2 regions of the Novosphingobium soli genome follow, and region 1 is predicted to be linked to the other one. Evidence: predicted binding sites of a transcription regulator. Region 1 holds the regulator's gene; the other holds the start of a gene.

Region 1 (9,669 bases):
ACGATGCCGGCGGAGCTGCGGCCCGTGCTCGCCACCGCGTTCGGCATGGACCAGGAGCAGCCGCAGGTCGCCGAGCTGGAGCCGGGCAAGACCTTCGTCGTGTTCGACGTCACCGACATCCAGCCCTCCGCCCCCGCTCCGCTGGCGCAGATCCGCGACGACGTGCGTCTCGCCTGGTCCATCGACGCCGGCTCCAGGGCCGCCAAGGCCGCGGCGCTGAAGATGCAGGCCGAGATCCGCAAGGGCCGGACCATCGAGCAGGCGATCGCGGCGTCGGGCAAGAAGCTGCCCCCGCCTCAGCAGGTCTCGATGTCGCGGCCCACGCTCGCGGCGGCGCTGCAGGCGGGTCGTCCGGTCCCGCCGCCGGTCTCGCTGATGTTCCACATGTCCAAGGGCACCGTGAAGGTCCAGTCCGCGGCCGGAGAGCGCGGCTGGTTCGTGGTCCTCCTGCGCGACATCACCCCCGGCAAGGTCGAATCCGAAGCGATGATCCGCAGTGCGCAGACCGAGCTCGGCCAGCAGCTGGGCCAGGCCTACGCCACGGCCCTGGGCGCCGCCGTCCGCAAGGACGTGGGCGTGAAGCGCAACGAAGCCGCGATCAAGGCCGTGCGCGACCAGCTCGCCGGCACCGCCAACTGAGCCCGGCGCGGCAGGCAGGCATGGAGCGCCAGTCCGATCGGTCCGCGATTCTGGCCCAGCTCGCGAGCGGCGGGCCGGCGCTCGTCTGGCGCCGCCTGGTGGTGGACACCGAGACCCCGGTGGGCGTGGCCGCGAAGCTGATCGAGGACGGGCGCGGCGACTTCCTGCTCGAATCGGTCGAGGGCGGCGAGACGCGGGGGCGCTACAGCCTGCTGGGCCTCGACCCCGATCTGGTGTTCCGCGCCAGCGGGCGCGCCTGCGAGATCAACCGCAGCTGGCAATCCGACCGCGCCGCTTTCGCCCCGCTCGAGGGCGACCCGCTCACGCAGCTGCGCGCGCTGGTCAAGAGCTGCCGGTGCGATGTGCCCGAAGCCCTGCCCCGCGCGCTGGCCTGCATCGTCGGGTACTTCGGGTACGAGACCATCGGCCTGGTGGAGAAACTGCCGCGCGCACCGCAGAGCCGGCTCGAGCTGCCGGACATGCTGTTCGTGCGGCCCTCGCTGGTGCTGATCTTCGACCGGCTTTCGGACGAGCTGTTCTGCGTCGCGCCCGTGTGGCCCGGGAACGGCGACCCCGGGCAGGAGGCGGACCGTGCCGCCGAGCGGATCGACGAGGCGCTCCGCCGCCTTGCCGCACCCGCCCCGGTGCCCCTTGCCAGCCCCGTGCCCGCGATTGGGGCTGGCGCCGTGGACGCCCCCGACCTGCCGCAGCCGGTGCAGAGCGCCGTGGTGGCGCCCGACGACTATCGGGCGATGGTCCTGCGGGCCAAGGACTACATCGAGGCGGGAGACATCTTCCAGGTGGTGCTGGCGCAGCGCTTCACTTGCGCGTTCCCCCTGCCACCGCTGGCGCTCTACCGGGCGCTGCGCCGCGTGAACCCCTCGCCCTTCCTCTACTTCCTCGACCTGCCCGGCTTCGCGCTGATCGGATCCAGCCCCGAGATCCTGGTGCGCGTGCGCGAGGGCGAGGTGACCATCCGCCCGATCGCCGGCACCCGCCCGCGCGGGCGAACCGCGGCGCAGGACAAGGCGAACGAGGTCGAGCTGCTGGCCGATCCCAAGGAGCGGGCCGAGCACCTCATGCTGCTCGACCTCGGCCGCAACGACGTCGGCCGCGTCGCGGCAGCCGGGACGGTCGAGGTGACCGACAGCTACACCATCGAGCGCTACAGCCACGTCATGCACATCGTCTCCAACGTGGTCGGCCGGCTCGATACCGAGGCGCACGACGCCATCGACGCCGTGCTGGCCGGCTTCCCGGCGGGCACCGTTTCGGGCGCGCCCAAGGTCCGCGCCTGCGAGGTCATTGCCGAGCTCGAGCCCGAGACGCGCGGCCCTTACGCCGGCGGGGTGGGCTACTTCGCCCCCGACGGCTCGGTCGACAGCTGCATCGTCCTGCGCACCGGCCTGCTCAAGGACGGCGTGCTCCACGTCCAGGCCGGTGCCGGCATCGTCGCCGACAGCGATCCGGCGTACGAGCAGCGCGAGTGCGAAGCCAAGAGCGGCGCCCTCTTCGCCGCCGCCCGCGAAGCGATCCGTGTGGCGGGAGAAGCCGGGTTCGGGCAGTGAGCGGACAGTTCACGATCACCCTGGATTTCGACGAATACCTGGCCGCCAACTGGCTGATGGTGCGCCGGCGGATGCTCTGGCGAGGCGCTGCCAAGTTCGTGGCGACCACTTCCGTCCTCTATTCGCTCATGTTCATCGCCATCCGCTTCGTCGATGAGGGGCCGAGCCTGATCGGAGCGCTTTCGGAGATGGCGACCGGCGTCGCACTGGCGTTGGTCGTGATGGCGGTTCTGGGCGTCTACTGGCGCTGGTGCATTCCCAGGTCGGCACGCAAGACGTGGCCCCAGCTCCACCTCGACGGCCTGCCAACTCATCACGAGTTCGATAACCGGGGTATTCGCATCGCCAACGAGCTGGGCAGCTCGAATCTCGAATGGCAGATGCTGTCGAGCTGGACCGAAGACGAGCGGCTCTTGCTGATGTTCCGGACCAAGGCGATGTTCCATGCGGTGCCCAAGGCCCAGGTCCCGGCCGATCGCCTGGCCGCCTTGCGTGCGGAACTCGTCCGCGCCGGCGTGGCGACCCGGTGCTGAGGGCCGGCCTCGCGTGCGCGGGGGCCGCCCTCCTTCTCGCCGCCTGCTCCTCCGACGCCGCGCCGGACCGCACCGCGCCGCCCCCGCCGCCCTGCGAGGGTGCGACGTTCGAGGGCACGAGCTTCACCCACTGCACCGCCGTCCCCGGGCGCCACGCCATCCATGCGGTGCTCGGCCCCAAGGGCGGTGCGCCTTACCGCAGCCTGTCGCAGCTTGCGGTCGACCGCCCGGCCAGGAGCCCCGAGGTCGCCTTCGCCACCAATGGCGGCATGTTCGACGCCGAGGGCCTGCCCATCGGCTACTACGTCGAGGAAGGCCGCAAGCTCCACGCGCTCAACACCAAGGAAGGCTGGGGCAACTTCCACCTGCTCCCCAACGGCGTGTTCTACGGCGATGCCGGAGGAAGCTGGCACGTGCGCACCACGCAGGACTTCGCGAAGTCCGTGACCGACCGGCCGGACTTCGGCACCCAGTCCGGCCCGATGCTGGTGATTGGCGGGAAGCTGCACCCCGGGATCGACGCCAACGGCGCCTCGCTCAAGCTGCGCAACGGCGTCGGCGTCGACGCCAAGGGGCGGGCCCACTTCGTTATCTCGGACGAGCCGGTCTCGTTCGGCCGGCTCGCACGCTACTTCCGCGATCGCCTGCGCTGCCCCAACGCGCTGTTCCTCGACGGCAGCGTCTCCTCGCTCTGGGACCCGGAGCACGGACGGGTGGACGGCGGGCCGCCGCTCGGGCCCTTGATCGTCGTGGAGAAAACGGCAATGGGCGGGAAAACTGGGACGAAACCATGATCCTCGTCATCGACAACTACGACAGCTTCACCTGGAACCTGGTCCACTACCTGATGGAACTGGGCACGAAGGTGGAGGTGGTGCGCAACGATGCGCTCTCCGCCGGCCAGGCGATCGCCAGCGGCGCCAGCGGCTTCCTGCTCTCGCCCGGCCCTTGCACGCCCAACGAGGCCGGCATCAGCCTGGACCTGGTGGGCGCCGCGGCCGACGCGGGCAAGCCGCTGCTGGGCGTGTGCCTGGGCCATCAGTCGATCGGCCAGTACTTCGGCGGCAAGGTCGTTCGCGGGGGACTGATGCACGGCAAGACCTCGCCCGTGACGCACGACGGGTCCGGCGTCTTCGCCGGTCTGCCCTCGCCCTTCACCGCCACGCGCTACCACTCGCTGATCGTCGACGACATCCCGGAGCAGCTCGTCGTCAACGCGCGCTCCGACGACGGCCACGTGATGGGCTTCCGCCATGCGAGCCTGCCGATCCACGGCGTGCAGTTCCACCCCGAGAGCATCGCCACCGAGCACGGCCATGCGATGCTGGCGAACTTCCTGAACGCCTGCGGGCTCGAGGCGAAGCACCCCGAGCGGCCGGCGGCGGCATGATCCTTCCCGACCCGCAGCACCCCATCGCCGAGGACGAGGCGGAAGCCGCCTTCGGTGCCCTGCTGGACGGCGAAGTTCCCGAGGAGGAGGTCGCCGGCTTCCTCATCGCGCTGGCCGAGCGGGGGGAGACCGCGAGCGAGATCGCCGGCGCCGCCCGCGCGATGCGGACGCGCATGGTCGCGGTCCGGGCGCCCGAGAACGCCATCGACGTCTGCGGGACGGGCGGCGACGGCTACCACACGCTCAACGTCTCCACCGCGGTGTCGCTCGTCGTCGCCGCGGCGGGCGTGCCGGTCGCCAAGCACGGCAATCGCGCCGCCAGTTCCAAGTCGGGCGCGGCGGACACGCTGGAGGCGCTCGGCCTCGATCTCGACCGCGCGGTGGAGACCGCCGAATCGACGCTGTCCGAGATCGGCATCGGCTTCCTCTTCGCCGCGCGCCATCACCCGGCGATGGCGCGCCTGATGCCGCTGCGCCGGTCGCTGGGCCGTCGCACGATCTTCAACCTGATGGGACCGCTCGCCAATCCCGCGCAGGTGCGCCGCCAGCTGGTGGGCATCGCCCGGCCCGCCTACGTCCCGATCTATGCCGACGCGCTGCTGCGCCTGGGCACCGACCACTCGATGGTGGTCTCGGGCGACGAAGGACTGGACGAGCTGAGCCTGGCCGGCGGCAACGAGGTCGCCGACGTGCGCGGCGGCGAGCTGTCGATGCGGCGCGTGACCCCGCAGGAGGCGGGCCTGGCCGCCGCTCCGGTGGAGGCGATCCGCGGCGGCGATCCGGCGCACAACGCGCAGGCGCTCCATGCGCTGCTGATGGGCGAGCGCGGCGCGTACCGCGATGCCGTGCTGCTCAATGCCGCCGCTGCCCTGCTCGTCGCCGGAGAGGTCGCGAGCTGGGCCGAGGGGGTCGAGGAAGCGGCGGAGACGATCGACAAGGGCCTGGCCAAGGGCCTGCTCGACTGCTGGATCGCCGCGACCCGCGGCTGACGAGGAACCGATGTCCGACAAGCTGACCGAGATCTGTGACACCAAGCGCGCGGAAGTGGCCGACCGCAAGGGCTACGCCACGATCGCCGACCTCGACGCCCGCGCCGCCGTCCACGACGCGCCGCGCGGCTTCGAGGCGCGGCTGCGCGAAAGGGCAGCGGGCGGATTCGCGCTGATCGCGGAGATCAAGAAGGCGTCGCCCTCCAAGGGCCTGATCCGCGCCGATTTCCGCCCCGCCGAGCACGCGGTGGCCTACGCCCGCGGGGGCGCGGCTTGCCTGTCCGTGCTCACCGACGCCCCCTACTTCCAGGGGCACGAGGCGTTCCTGATGGACGCACGGGCCGCTTGCGCGCTCCCCGTGATCCGCAAGGACTTCATGGTCGATCCCTGGCAGGTGGCGGAGGCGCGCGCGATCGGCGCCGACGCCATTCTCATCATCGTCGCCGCGCTCGACGACGTGCTGATGGCGGAGATCGAGGCGGCGGCCCTGGAGCGGGGCATGGACTGCCTGGTCGAAGTCCACGACGAGGCCGAGATGGAGCGCGCCGCGCGGCTGCGCTCGCGGCTGATCGGGGTCAACAATCGCGACCTCAAGCGCTTCGTCACCGACATCGGCACCACCGAGCGCCTGGCCCCGCTGGCACCTGAAGGCACGCTGCTGGTCAGCGAGAGCGGCATTAACGGGCATGCGGACCTCCAGCGGCTGTCCGGCTGCGGCGCCCGCACCTTCCTGGTGGGCGAAAGCCTGATGCGCCAGGAGGACGTGGAGGCGGCCACCCGCGCCCTGCTCACCGGGGGCTGAGGCCGCGCCCCGAAAACTTGCGGCCTGGCTCTGTCCTACACGCGCCGAATCTGCCATCCCGGTGAACTGCACGCGCGGCCGTGCCGTTCGTACAACCTCTTCCGGGATCGCAAGCCACCCATGAGCAAGTCCCTCACCCACATCGATTCCGATGGCTCGGCACGGATGGTCGACGTCGGCGCCAAGGCCGAGACGCAGCGCCTGGCGGTCGCCTCGGGCCGCATCGCCATGTCGGCGAAGGCGCTGGCCGCGATCCGCGCCGGAGACGCACCCAAGGGCGACGTGCTGGGCACCGCCCGCATCGCCGGGATCATGGCCGCCAAGCGCACCGGCGAGCTCATCCCGATGTGCCACCCGCTGATGCTCGATGCCGTGAACCTCGACTTCGCGTTCGAGGCGGATGCGGTGCGTGCCACGGCCACGGCCTCGCTCACCGGCCGGACCGGCGTGGAGATGGAGGCGATGGTCGCCGCCTCGGTCGCGCTCCTGACGATCTACGACATGGCCAAGGCGCTCGACAAGGGCATGGTCATCGGCGAGGTCCGCCTTGTCGAGAAGCGCGGGGGCAAGTCCGGGCACTGGAAGGCGGAGGATCACCGCGCATGAGCCTGCCGCCGCCGATGCCGCTGGAGGACGCCCAGGCGCGCCTGCTCGCCCTCGCCGCGCCGCTCCCGATCGAGCGGGTCGACGTCGAGGGCGCGCTCGGGCGCTACCTCGCCGCGCCGCTGCATGCCCGCCGCACCCAGCCCGCGGCGGATCTGTCGGCGATGGACGGCTATGCCGTGGCGCACGGCGACCTCGCCGGGCCGTGGCGGATTGTCGGTGAAAGCGCGGCGGGGCACCCCTTCGCGGGCGCGGTGTCGGGCGGCACCGCAGTGCGGGTCTCGACCGGCGCGGTGCTGCCGCAAGGGACCGGCGCCGTGATCCTGCAGGAGGACGTGGCGCGCGACGCGGAGCGCCTGCACCTCTCGGGCGAAGCGCCGCATCCGGCGCACAAGCACATCCGGCCCTGCGGCATGGATTTCGCCGACTCGCACGAAGTCATTGCCCAGGGCACCCTCCTCGGCCCGGCGCAGGTCGCCCTCGCCCTCGCCGCAGGGCACAAGCACCTGCCCGTCTGCCGCCTGCCGCGCCTGGTGGTGATCGACAGCGGGGACGAGCTCGCCGCCGATCCCGAAGCTTGCGCCCCGCACCAGGTGCCGGCCAGCAACGGCGCCATGGTGCTCGCGCTCGCCCGCGCGCTCCCGGTCGACGCCCGGCGCCTCGGTCCGGTCGAGGACACGCTGGAGGCGATCACCGCGGCGCTGGAGGCCTCGGCCGAGGCGGACGTCATCGTTACCAGCGGCGGCGCTTCGGTGGGCGACCACGACCTGGTCCGCCCGGCGCTGGAGGCGTGGGGCGCCAGCCTCGATTTCTGGCGCGTGGCGATCAAGCCGGGCAAGCCGATCCTGGTCGCCACGCGCGAGCGCGCCGGGCGGCGGCAGATCATCCTCGGCCTCCCCGGCAATCCGGTGTCGAGCTTCGTCACCGCCTACCACTTCCTGATGCCGCTCCTGCGCGCGCTGCTGGGCGCGCGTGACGCGGTGGCGCGCCAGGTCACGACGCGCCTGGCGGCCCCGGTCCGCGCCAATGGGCCGCGCCGGGAGTTCCTGCGCGCGCAGTGGGACGGCGCCGCGGTGACGCCGCTGACGCTGCAGGACAGCGGCGCCCTGTCCTCGCTCTCGGCCAGCAACGTGCTGATCGACCGACCGGCCCTCGCCCCCGCCGCCGCGACCGGCGACGAGGTGCGCGTCTATCTGCTGGCAAGCGGCGGGATCGCTTGAAAAAATGCGCATCGTTGCTTGATTGTTCTCCCAATGTTCACTAGGAGAACATGGGTGGTCGGGGCGTCCCCGGCGCGGCGTTCATGAAAGGGCAGCGACAATGTTGACGCGCAAGCAGCACGAACTGCTCCGGTTCATCCAGACCCGGCTGGAGGAGAGCGGCATCTCCCCCAGTTTCGAAGAGATGAAGGAAGCGCTCGACCTCAAGTCGAAGTCCGGGGTGCACCGCCTGATCTCCGCGCTCGAGGAGCGCGGCTTCATCCGCCGCCTGCCCAACCGCGCCCGCGCGCTCGAAGTGCTGCGCCTGCCCGACGATACCGGCACCAAGGCGGTGCGTCCCGCCCCTGCCTCCGGCAGCGCTTCGGTGGCAGCGGCAGCGGCAGCAGCAACCGGGGCAGGCAAGGGCCGGTCGCCGCAGCGGACGCCGGCGCCCGCCAACGACGTCATAGAACTGCCGCTGCACGGCCGCATCGCCGCCGGCGTCCCGATCGAAGCTCTCGAAGGCCAGTCGACGCTGCCCGTCCCTGCCGCCCTGCTCGGGTCGGGCGAGCATTACGCGCTCGAGGTGTCCGGCGACTCGATGATCGAGGCCGGCATCCTCGACGGCGACTTCGCGCTGGTGAAGCGTACCAACACCGCGCGCGACGGAGAGATCGTCGTGGCCCTGGTGCGCGGCGAGGAAGCAACGCTCAAGTACCTGCGCCGGGAGGGCGGTCTCGTGCGCCTCGACCCCGCCAACGCCGCCTACGAGCCGCAGATCTACGGTCCCGACGAAGTGGAAGTCCAGGGCAAGCTGGCCGGCCTGCTCCGCCGCTACCACTGATCGCGCGCCGACTTCGCGGAAGCGGAGGCGGAGACGCGGCAGGGATTGGCGGCGCACTTCACGTTGCGTCTCCTTATCGCACCTCGCCGGCATCGTCCTGTCCGCCCATCCTTTGCGAAGGCCACTTCGACCAGCTTGAGGGCTGATCGCGGTCCTGTCCTGTGGCGGCGGCGGCCCCCTGCCCGCGCGCGCGCCGCAGCTTGCCTCTCGATCAACGCGGGCCGACTATAGCGCGGCCACCGGTTCGGGCAGGCGTTCACACAGGTTTCGCGGGACTGCGCAGACAGCCACGAGCCGCTCCACCGCTCTCCTGCGGGGCAGGGAAGCGCTGCGCAGGCAGCGAAGCGGCGCGGCGGCAGGGGGTCGGCTCGGCGGGACGCCACCAGCCATGCTCGCCCTGCCCAGCGGCCACCGTATGAATGCGCCGGGCGTCGACCCGGATCGCCAGTCCGCCGGTGCGGCCGAGCATGGTCCGGTCGACCTTCAGCCAGCGCGGATGGCAGCTTCGCGGCAGCCAGCGGTCCGAGATGACGATGTCCGCCCGGTCGCATGCGGCGGCGAGTGCGCGTTCGGGCACCGCATCGCGCCCGCGCGAGACGAGCACTTGCACCGTCCCTTTCCCCCGCTCCATCGCAAGCACGCAGAAGTCCCGATTGCAGCGTGCGCCCGGCCAGCGGTCGAGAGCGGCCGGTTCTCTCTCCAGCCCCGCCAGCTCCATCATGTTGTCCCGCGCGTAGCCTTCGCCGCCGTCCCGCAGCACGAAGACGCGGTCGCCTCCTTCGGTCACGATCCCCACGTGCCGCCCGTCTCCCGAGACCAGGATGTCCGGATGCGGGGCCAGCGCCAACAGGGCGGCGCCCGCCGCGGCCAGCGGGGCACCGAGCCAGCGTACCCGCCCGCTCCAGATCCCGATCCACAGGGCTCCAGCGACGAACGCCACGTAGGGCAGCGGACCCGCGGCCGGCAGCGTGGTGACCGCATGCGGCAGCGAGGCGAAGGCGTGCGCTATGCCGGTCAGCAGGTCGATCGCCCGGCCGGCGAGCCACCACAGCGGCCAGCCCGCGCCCACCACGTCGAGCAGGAGCGCGCCGGCGAGCAAGGG
Region 2 (9,669 bases), on a different contig from region 1:
GCACTGCTGGCACCGGGCTTCACCCATAGCGTGGCGAGCGGCGAACCCGGGCCGGACTCGATGCTGCTATGGACCCGCTACGTACCCGCAGCGCAGGCCGAGAGCGTCCGCCTCGACGCGGAAATCGCTCTCGACCCCGACTTCGCGCGCCCGATCGCGGCCGGCAGCGTGCGCACCGGCGCCTGGCGGGACTGGACCGCCAAGGTCACGGTCGACGGGCTGAAGCCGGGCACCGTCTACTGGTATCGCTTCGTCGCACCGGACGGCAGCATGTCCCCCGTCGGCCGCACGAAGACCCTGCCGGTCGGCGACACCAGGCGCTTCGGCCTGGCGGTGTTCTCCTGCTCCAACCTGCCCTACGGCCGCTTCAACGCCTACGCCCATGCGGCGCAGCGCGACGATCTCGACCTTTGGCTCCACGTCGGCGACTACATCTACGAGAACGGCCAGGCGACGGTGAACGCGGCGAGGGCGGTGGCCGATCGCACGCTCGCGCCCGGTCACGAGATCCTGGCGCTTGCGGATTACCGCCTGCGCTATGCCTGCTATCGCGCCGACCCCGACCTCCAGCGCCTTCACCAGCAAGCGCCGATGGTGGCGCTCTGGGACGATCACGAGTCCTCCAACGACAGCTGGGAGGGCGGTGCCGACAATCACCAGCGCGACAAGGAAGGCGACTGGAACGCCCGCCGCGCGGCCGCGATCCAGGTCTATCGCGAATGGATGCCGGTCTCGGACGAACCCTGGAAGGCCTACCCTATCGGCACGCTGGCCACGCTCTATCGCACCGAATCGCGCCTGCTCGCGCGGACCGAGCCGCTCGACGATGCGCTGAAGGCGGCCTTCCAGTCCACCGATCCCGACGCCTTGCGCGCCTTCCGCGACGGACCCTGGCAGGACCGCTCGCTGACCATGCTCGGCACCACGCAGGAAAGCTGGCTGGCCCACGCCTTCCAGGCGAACGCACGCACCACCGCCTGGCAACTGGTCGGCATGGGCACGATCATGGGCCGCACGCTCATGCCCAAGGCCGTGGTCGACTGGCTGAAGCCGGGCACCAAGCCGCAAACGGTGGAACGCTATCGCAACGCCCTGCGCGGCGCGGCGATCGGGCTGCCCTTGTGGATGGACCGCTGGGACGGCTACCCGCAGGGCCGTGCACGCCTGCTGCGCGCCGCACAGGCCGCCGACGCCGACCTCGTCATGCTGGCGGGCGACAGCCACAACGCCTGGGCTTACGGCCTGGTCGAGGACGGCCAGCCGGCGGGGGTCGAGTTCGCCGGCCACTCGGTGACGTCGGGCGGCATCGAGGGTGACCTCGGCGTCGATCCGCGGATCGCCGCCGCCGGCTTCGTCGCGGCCAATCCCGAGCTCAAGTGGGCCGACACCAGCCGCCGCGGCTACATGATGCTCGACGTCACGCCGCAGCGCGTCACCGGGGAGTGGCTGTTCCTGCGCACGGTGCGCGAGCGTGACATCGCGCTTGCGGGCACCCACCGCATGCATGTGGAGCGCGGCCGCCGCGCCTTCGCCGCATGATCGCGGTGAAGCTGCTGCCGCTCCTCGCCCTGGCCGCGATGGCCGCGGCGCCCGCGCAGCCGATCCCCGCATCGCTTCCGCGCAGCCAGCACGCCGGGCCGTTCGCCTCGGGCCACGTGCAGGGGATCGCCGTGGACCGCAAGCGAGGGTACATCTACTATGCGTTCACCAATCTCCTCGCCAAATACGACTTTCACGGCAGGCTGGTGGGCACGCTGGTCGGCTGGAGCGGACACCTCGGCGATCTCGACTTCAACGATGCCGACGGACGCGTCTACGGGTCGCTGGAATACGGCAGGCAGAGCACCTTCTACATCGCCGTGATCGACGGTGAGAAGATCGACCGCATCGGCATCCGCGCGCAGGAAAGCGGCCTTATCCGCATCGTCCCGCTGCCCGAGGTCGCGCGCGACTATGCCGCGCCGGGTCATCGCTACGGCTGCTCTGGGATCGACGGCGTGGCATTCGGCCCCGCCTTCGGCCGCACCGGCGGCAAGCTCTACCTGACGGTGGCTTACGGCATCTATGGCGACACCGCGCGGGCCGACAACGACCACCAGGTCCTGCTCCAGTACGATGCCGCCGACTGGTCCCGCACCGCGCGGCACCTGGATGAGGCGGAACCGCATCGCGACGGCCCGCAGCCGCGCAGCAAGGTCTTCGTGCGCACCGGGAACACCCGCTACGGCGTCCAGAACCTGGCTTACGATCCGAGCCGGCAGCGCTGGCTGATGGGCGTCTACAAGGGCGCGAAGCCGTCGTTCCCGAACTATGGCCTCTACGCGGTCGAAGCGCGCGCCAAGCCATCCCGGGGCGACCTCCTCGGAGTGGCCGCGCCCGGAGGCGGGCGCTGGGAACGCGGCATGCTGCTGCCCCTTGCCCCCGAGGGCCGAGGGGATCCCCGCAGCGGTGTGCGCGGCTGGCACCAGAAGGCAGACGTGGGACTGCAACCCCTGGGAGAGGGCCTGTACCTCCTGGCCGTCAACGAAGGCGGTCCGCAAGCGCAGAGCGCGCGGGTCACCCTGATGCGATGGGCCGAGGGCGCCGACGCGCCGCTGGTCCCCATCACCGGCGCGAAGGAGGCTGCGGGACGCTAGAGTGGCTCGGCAACGGGCAGCGCCTGGGGATCATCGTGAGCGTGGGGCTTCAAACCGGACCGCTCGCGGCGTAGACGAGGCGACACGTCGATCCGGCGCACCGGCGCAGGGACGACGTCTGGCCCCGCATCACGAGGACCGTCCCATGCCGACCAGCGCGCAGACCGTTCCCGTTCCCGCTCCCGTTCCCGCTCCCGCACCCACTCCCATGGACAACCCGCCCGGCATGCGCTGGATTCCGGCGGGCACCTTCACCATGGGATCGGAGCGGTTCTACCCCGAGGAGGCGCCTTTGCGCCGCGTTTCGGTGGACGGCTTCTGGATCGATGCGACGCCGGTGACCAACCGCCAGTTCGCCGCTTTCGTCGAGGCGACCGGCTACGTGACGATGGCGCAAGTGGCGCCCGACCCCAAGGACTATCCCGGCCTTGCTGCGGAGATGGCGCGCGCGGGATCGCTGGTCTTCCACAAGACGGCCGCCCCGGTGGACACCGGCAATCCGGCCAACTGGTGGCGCTTCGACCATGGTGCCGACTGGCGCCACCCGCTCGGGCCGGACAGCGATGTCGACACGCTGGACCTGTGGGACCATCCGGTGGTGCATGTCGCCTTTGGCGATGCGCTCGCCTACGCCGAATGGGCAGGCAAGGACCTGCCCACCGAAGCCGAGTTCGAATATGCCGCCAAGGGCGGGCTGGAGGACCGCGACTATGCCTGGGGCGACGAACTGGCGCCGGGCGGGGCGATGCTCGCCAACTACTGGCAGGGCCTGTTCCCCTTCGCCAACCAGATGCTCGACGGGTGGGAGCGGACCTCGCCGGTCGGCACGTACCCGGCGAACGGCTACGGTCTGTTCGACATGATCGGCAACACCTGGGAGTGGACCCGCGACTGGTGGAGCGACAAGCCAGAGGTCGCCAGGAAGAAGTCCGGCTCGTGCTGCGCGCTGAGCAATCCGCGCGGCGCCCGGCTCAAGGACAGCTTCGATCCGGCCCAGCCGCAAGTGCGCATCGGCCGCAAGGTGCTCAAGGGCGGGTCGCATCTGTGCGCCGCGAACTACTGCCAGCGCTACCGCCCCGCGGCGCGCCATCCCGAAATGATCGACACCTCGACCTCGCACATCGGGTTTCGCTGCGTGCGGCGCTAGCGCGGGCCGGGGCCGGGCAGGCCAAGCCCTGGAAATCTCGGAGAAATCGTGCGGAAAGCATGGTCCGCAAACAGGCGGCTGTCCCCGGCATTTTGCCGGGCGGCATCCCGAACAGCTTGACGGGAGCGGGGAGAAATTGGAACATATAGCGAACAGATGAGTCGATTCCCTGCCGATGTCCCACGCCCCCGCCTTGACCGAACCCAACCGTGCGCATGTGCTCGATACCCTTCGCGAAGCGGTAGCGACCACGGCGGGCAGCGCGGTGGCTGCGCTTGCGTTCGGCATCGATGACGTGGACCGGCGGCTGGGCGCCAACGGGATGGACGGCGCCGGCCTGCACGAAATCACGGCCGCGTCGCCCACGCTGGGAGACGATGCCGCCGCGACCTTGTTCGTCGCGGGTCTGGCAGCCCGGTTTGCGGCTGCCGCCGGCGCCCATGTCGCCTGGGCGCTCACCCGCTTCGATCTCTACGCCCCGGGCCTCGAGCAGGCCGGCCTGCCGGCGGCCAAGCTGCTCTACCTCCAGGGCCAGAACGACACCATGGCCCTGGCGCTCGCCGAGGATTCGCTGCGCGAGGGCAGCTTTGCCGCCGTCGTCACCGAGGTGAAGTCCGCGGACCGGACCGCGACCCGGCGCCTGCAGCTGGCCGCAGCCGATGGCCGCACGCCGATGCTGCTGCTCCGCCGCTGGGCCAGGAGCAGGCGCGATCCCCTCGAAAGCCCGTCCGCGGCGATGACCCGCTGGCGCATCGGCTGCGCGCCTTCCGCCCGCTTGCCGGCGCCGGGAGTCGGGCGCGCCTGCTGGTCGGTCGAACTGGTGCGGCAGCGCAACGGCCATCCCTTCTCTCTTGTGCTCGAGGCATGCGATGACACGGGTCGCCTCGCTCTACCTGCCGCACCTCGCCATCGAGCGGCTGCGGCGGGCGGAGCGGCCAGCCAGGCCGCTTGAACCTCGCGCGCCTGCAGCGCCGCTCGCTTCGCCTATTGACGATGATCCCGGCGCCTGCTCCGTCCCCCGCGGCGGAGGCTGGCGTCCCGGCGCGCGCTGGGCTCGCGATGGCAACCTGACCAAGGCGCAGGTCCTCGACCAGATGGCGCAGTTGCCGGCCCATCAGCGGCCACCGATGCGGATGCTCGGGCGCCGTTCGGAAGCGGTCGAGCATCCCTTCAAGGCGATGCCACCCGACGAAGGCACGCGCGGCGGCGCAGCGGCGATGCCCGCCCCCGGGTTCCGGCACGATCGGCCGACGGTGCTGATCGAGCGGGTCGGCCAGCGCGACCTGATCCGCTCCGCCTGCCCGGTCGCGCTTTCGCTCGGCCTGGTGCCGGGGATGGTCGCCGCCCACGCCCGCGCGCTCGTCGCCGACCTCGACCTACGCGATGCCGATCCGGCCGACGACCAGGCCTGGCTCGATCGGCTCGCGCTGCACGGCGTCGCCCACTGGACGCCGACGGCGAGCGTGTCCGGCAGCGATGGCCTGTGGCTCGATCTTTCGGGGACGACCCACCTTTTCGGCGGAGAAGAGCGCTTTTGCGCCCGGCTGCTGCGCTTCCTCCAGCGGCTGGGCTTCACCGCCCGCATCGCCATTGCCGGCACGCCGGGCGCGGCGCATGCCCTGGCGCGCTACGGCGGCAGGGACATCCGCGTGCTCGATCCCGGCGGCGAAGCGGCGGCGCTGGCCGCGTTGCCGGTGGCCGCGCTCCGGCTCGAGGCGGCGGCACTGACGGCGGCGGCGCGCTTCGGCCTGGAACGGGTGGCGGACCTCATCCGGCTGCCGCGCGGGCCTCTGGCGAAGCGGCTCGGCCGCGAGGCCGTCACCCGGCTCGACCAGGCGCTCGGCCATGCCGCAGAGCCGATCAAGCCGGTGGTGCCGTTCGAGGCGCCGGAGGTCACGCGGCGGCTGCTCGAGCCGATCGGGACCGCGGAGAGCATCACCCAGGTGATCAGCGATCTCGTCGACGACCTGATCGGCGTCCTGCAGCAGCGGGGCCTCGGCGTGCGCACCGTGCTGCTGCGGGCGGAGAGGGTGGATGGGGACGTCCAGCGGATCGGGATCGGCGCGTCCCGGGCGACGCGCGATGCGCGGCATCTCAAGCGCATGTTCGCGCTCAAGCTCGACCGCATCGAGCCGGGGCTCGGGATCGAGGCGATGCACCTCCTGGTGCCGCACAGCGAACCGCTGGGGGCGAGCAGCGCCGGTTCCCTCGTGGCTTGCGAAGGGGCGGCGAAGGATCTTGCACCGGCGATCGACCAGCTTGTCGGCCGCGCGGGCGAGGCTGCCGTGTTCCGCGTCGCGCCGAGCGAAAGCGACGTGCCGGAGCGGGCCGTGCGCCGGGTGGGCCCGCTGGAAGACCCCGGCCGCTGGCCGCGCTGGACGCGCCCGGTCCGCATGTTGCGTCGCCCGGAGCCGCTGACGCATGTCGTGGCGCTGCTCCCCGACCATGCGCCGCGGCGCTTCACCTGGCGAGGGCACGCCTATCGCGTCGCGGCCGGCGACGGGCCGGAACGGGTGCATGGCGAATGGTGGCGCACCGATGCCGAACTGTGGGCGGTGCGCGACTACTTCCGCGTCGAGGTCGAGAGCGGCGAGCGCTTTTGGCTGTTCCGGCGCGGTGACGGCGTGGCGCCCGAGACCGGCGATCTCAGCTGGTACATCCACGGGATGTTCGGCTGATGGCGACCTACGTCGAACTCCAGGTGACGAGCCACTTCTCGTTCCTGCGCGGCGCCAGTTCGCCGGAGGAGCTGTTCGCGGGGGCGGCGATGCAGGGCCACGCGGCGCTCGGGCTTGCCGACCGGGGCAGCGTCGCGGGCGTCGTGCGCGGGTGGGATGGCCAGAAGGCCACCGGCGTGCGCATGATCCCCGGGGCCCGGGTCCAGGCGGTCGAAGGCCATGAGATCCTGCTCTACCCGCAGGACCGCGCCGCCTGGAGCCGGCTGACACGGCTGCTGTCCATCGGCAAGACCCGCGGCGGCAAGGGGTCGTGCATCCTCGACTGGGCCGACATCGCCCGGCATGCCGAAGGGCTGGTGGGCATCCTGCTGCCCGACCTCCCGGACGAGACGGCCGCGCGCCAGCTCGCCGACCTGGCGGCGGCCTTCGCCGGCCGGGCGTTTTGCGCGCTGTCGTTCCGGCGCCGGCCCGACGATGCGATCCGGCTCCATCGGCTTGCCGCACTGTCCGCCCGCCACCGCGTGCGCGCGGTCGCGACCGGGGACGTGCTCTATCACGATCCGCAGATGCGGCCGCTGCAGGACGTGGTGACCGCGATCCGCGAGAAGACGACGGTGGACGCGCTCGGCTATCGGCGCGAACGCTTCATGGACCGCCACCTCCAGCCGCCGGCGGAGATGGAGCGGCGCTTCAGCGCGTTCCCCGACGCGATCCAGGCCAGCGCGGACATCGCGCGCGCCTGCCGCTTCGACCTGGGCGAGATCCAGTACCAGTACCCCTACGAGCAGGTGATCGCCGGTCGCACCGCGCAGCAGGCGCTGGCGGAGATGACCGAGCGCGCGGCTCTGGCGAAGTTTCCGGCCGGAGTGCCGCAGCGCTATCGCGACCAGATCGACCATGAGCTCACGCTGATCGCGCAGCTCGGCTACGCGCCTTACTTCCTGACGGTCAACGCGATCGTCGCCGAGAGCCGCCGCCGCGGCATCCTGTGCCAGGGCCGCGGCTCGGCCGCCAACAGCTGCGTGTGCTACCTGCTGGGCATCACCTCGATCGACCCCATCCAGCATGAGCTGCTGTTCGAGCGCTTCGTGTCGGGCGAGCGCAAGGAGCCGCCCGACATCGACGTCGATTTCGAGCATGAACGGCGCGAGGAGATCATCCAGTGGATCTACGAGACTTACGGGCGTGACCGGTCGGCGCTGACCGCCGTCGTCACCCGCTACCGCACCCGCGGCGCCGTGGCCGAAGTGGGCAAGGCGCTCGGCCTGCCGCGCGATCTCACCAAGATGCTGACCGGCCTGGTCTGGGGCTGGTCGATGGACGGGATCAGCGACGCGCAGATCGAGAGCCTCAACCTCAATGCCCAGGACCACCGGCTCAAGCTGACGCTGCGCCTGGCGCGCCAGCTGATCGGCACCCCGCGGCACCTGTCGCAGCACCCCGGCGGCTTCGTGCTGACGCAGGACCGGCTCGACGACCTGGTGCCGATCGAGCCCGCCAGGATGGAAGACCGGCAGATCATCGAATGGGACAAGGACGATATCGATGCCCTCAAGTTCATGAAGGTCGACGTCCTCGGCCTGGGCATGCTCGGCTGCATGAACCGCGCCTTCACCCTGCTGGAGCAGGAAAAGGGCATCAAGATCGGCATGGCCGACCTGCAGGACGACGATCCCGAGGTCTACAGGATGATCCAGCGCGCCGACACCCTGGGCGTGTTCCAGATCGAGAGCCGGGCGCAGATGTCGATGCTCCCGCGCATGAAGCCCAAGGAGTTCTACGACCTGGTGATCGAAGTGGCGATCGTGCGGCCCGGTCCGATCCAGGGCGACATGGTCCATCCCTATCTCCGGCGGCGCGAGGGCAAGGAGACGCCCGAATACCCCAAGGCCGAGCTGCGCGCGGTGCTGGAAAAGACGCTGGGCGTGCCGCTGTTCCAGGAGCAGGCGATGAAGGTCGCCATCGTCGGCGCCGGCTTCACGGCCGTGGAAGCGGATCAGCTGCGTCGTGCCATGGCGACCTTCAAGCTGACGGGGGGCGTCAGCCATTTCTACGAGAAGCTGGTGGGCGGCATGATCGCCCGCGGCTACCCGAAGGATTTCGCCGAGCGCACCTTCAAGCAGATCGAGGGCTTCGGCAGCTACGGCTTCCCCGAAAGCCACGCCGCCAGCTTCGCCAAGATCGCCTATGCCAGCTGCTGGGTGAAGCATCATCATCCCGACGTGTTCTGCGCCGCGCTGCTGAACGCGCAGCCCATGGGCTTCTACGCCCCCGCGCAGATCGTGCAGGACGCCCGCAGGCACGGCGTCGAGGTGCGGCCCGTCGCGATCAACCACAGCCACTGGGACTGCACCCTGGAGCAGACCGAGGGCCGCTTCATGGCCGTCCGCCTGGGCTTGCGGCAGGTGCGCGGCCTGGCCAACATCCATGGCGCCCAGATCGCGGTGGCGCGCGGCGAGGCGCCTTATGCCAGCGTGGAGGAGGTATGGCGGCGCGCCGGCGTGCCCCGCGCCGCGATCGAGCGCCTGGCGGAAGCCGACGCCTTCCACGGCATCGCGCAAGACCGGCGGCAGGGGCTGTGGAAGGTGAAGGGCCTTGGCGAGGCCCCGCTGCCGCTGTTCGCGGCCGCCGATGCGCGCGAACGCGGCTTCTCGCCCGAAGGCCGCGAGCCCGAGGTGTCCCTCGCGCCGCTGACGGCCGGGCGTGAGGTCGTGGAAGACTATCGCTCGCTGCAGTTGTCCTTGCGCGGCCATCCGGTGCAGTTCCTGCGCGCGGAGCTCGACGCCATGCGGATCGTCCGATGCGCCGATCTCGCCACCATCCGCGACGGACGCAATGTCGAGGTGGCCGGCGTCATCCTCGTCCGCCAGCGCCCCGGCTCGGCCAATGGCGTGCTGTTCATCACGATCGAGGACGAGACGGGAATCGCCAACGGCATCCTCTGGCCCAACACGTTCGAGATCTACCGCCGCCAGGTGATGTCCGCATCGATGATCGCGATGCGCGGGCGCCTGCAAAAGGAAGGGGAGATCATCCACCTCATCTGCGACCGCATCACCGACCACGACGCCATGCTGCGTTCGATCGGACGCACCCCCTTCGCTGTGGCCCCGGGGCGAGGGGACGGGGCCAGCCACGGCGGCGGCCCCGACCCGCGCGATCCCTCCTTGCCACGCGGCCGCACCCTGGCGTCCCCGCCCTTCGGCAC

What was found. The regulator LexA, encoded in region 1, represses DNA repair genes until DNA is damaged. The targets are predictions, from matches to a motif close to GTTCCNCNCTTGTTCT.
Region 2: a site for LexA is predicted at 3,922-3,937, ahead of ACFFJC_RS15955 (ImuA family protein). Genes of this name have one in related genera too.

What each region holds. Positions count from the first base shown of each region.
Region 1 covers NZ_JBHLWK010000009.1:209,278-218,946, reverse strand. Annotated here, with positions in the region: gene ACFFJC_RS06450 (peptidylprolyl isomerase) at 1-639, shown strand, start outside; gene ACFFJC_RS06445 (anthranilate synthase component I family protein) at 660-2,207, shown strand; gene ACFFJC_RS06440 (YcxB family protein) at 2,204-2,740, shown strand; gene ACFFJC_RS06435 (phosphodiester glycosidase family protein) at 2,734-3,534, shown strand; gene ACFFJC_RS06430 (anthranilate synthase component II) at 3,531-4,130, shown strand; gene trpD (anthranilate phosphoribosyltransferase) at 4,127-5,119, shown strand; gene trpC (indole-3-glycerol phosphate synthase TrpC) at 5,130-5,921, shown strand; gene moaC (cyclic pyranopterin monophosphate synthase MoaC) at 6,042-6,527, shown strand; gene ACFFJC_RS06410 (molybdopterin molybdotransferase MoeA) at 6,524-7,744, shown strand; gene lexA (transcriptional repressor LexA) at 7,845-8,567, shown strand; gene ACFFJC_RS06400 (ComEC/Rec2 family competence protein) at 8,824-9,669, opposite strand, start outside.
Region 2 covers NZ_JBHLWK010000019.1:60,841-70,509, reverse strand. Annotated here, with positions in the region: gene ACFFJC_RS15970 (alkaline phosphatase D family protein) at 1-1,539, shown strand, start outside; gene ACFFJC_RS15965 (hypothetical protein) at 1,536-2,636, shown strand; gene ACFFJC_RS15960 (formylglycine-generating enzyme family protein) at 2,845-3,783, shown strand; gene ACFFJC_RS15955 (ImuA family protein) at 4,001-4,735, shown strand; gene ACFFJC_RS15950 (DUF6504 family protein) at 4,653-6,461, shown strand; gene ACFFJC_RS15945 (error-prone DNA polymerase) at 6,461-9,669, shown strand, end outside.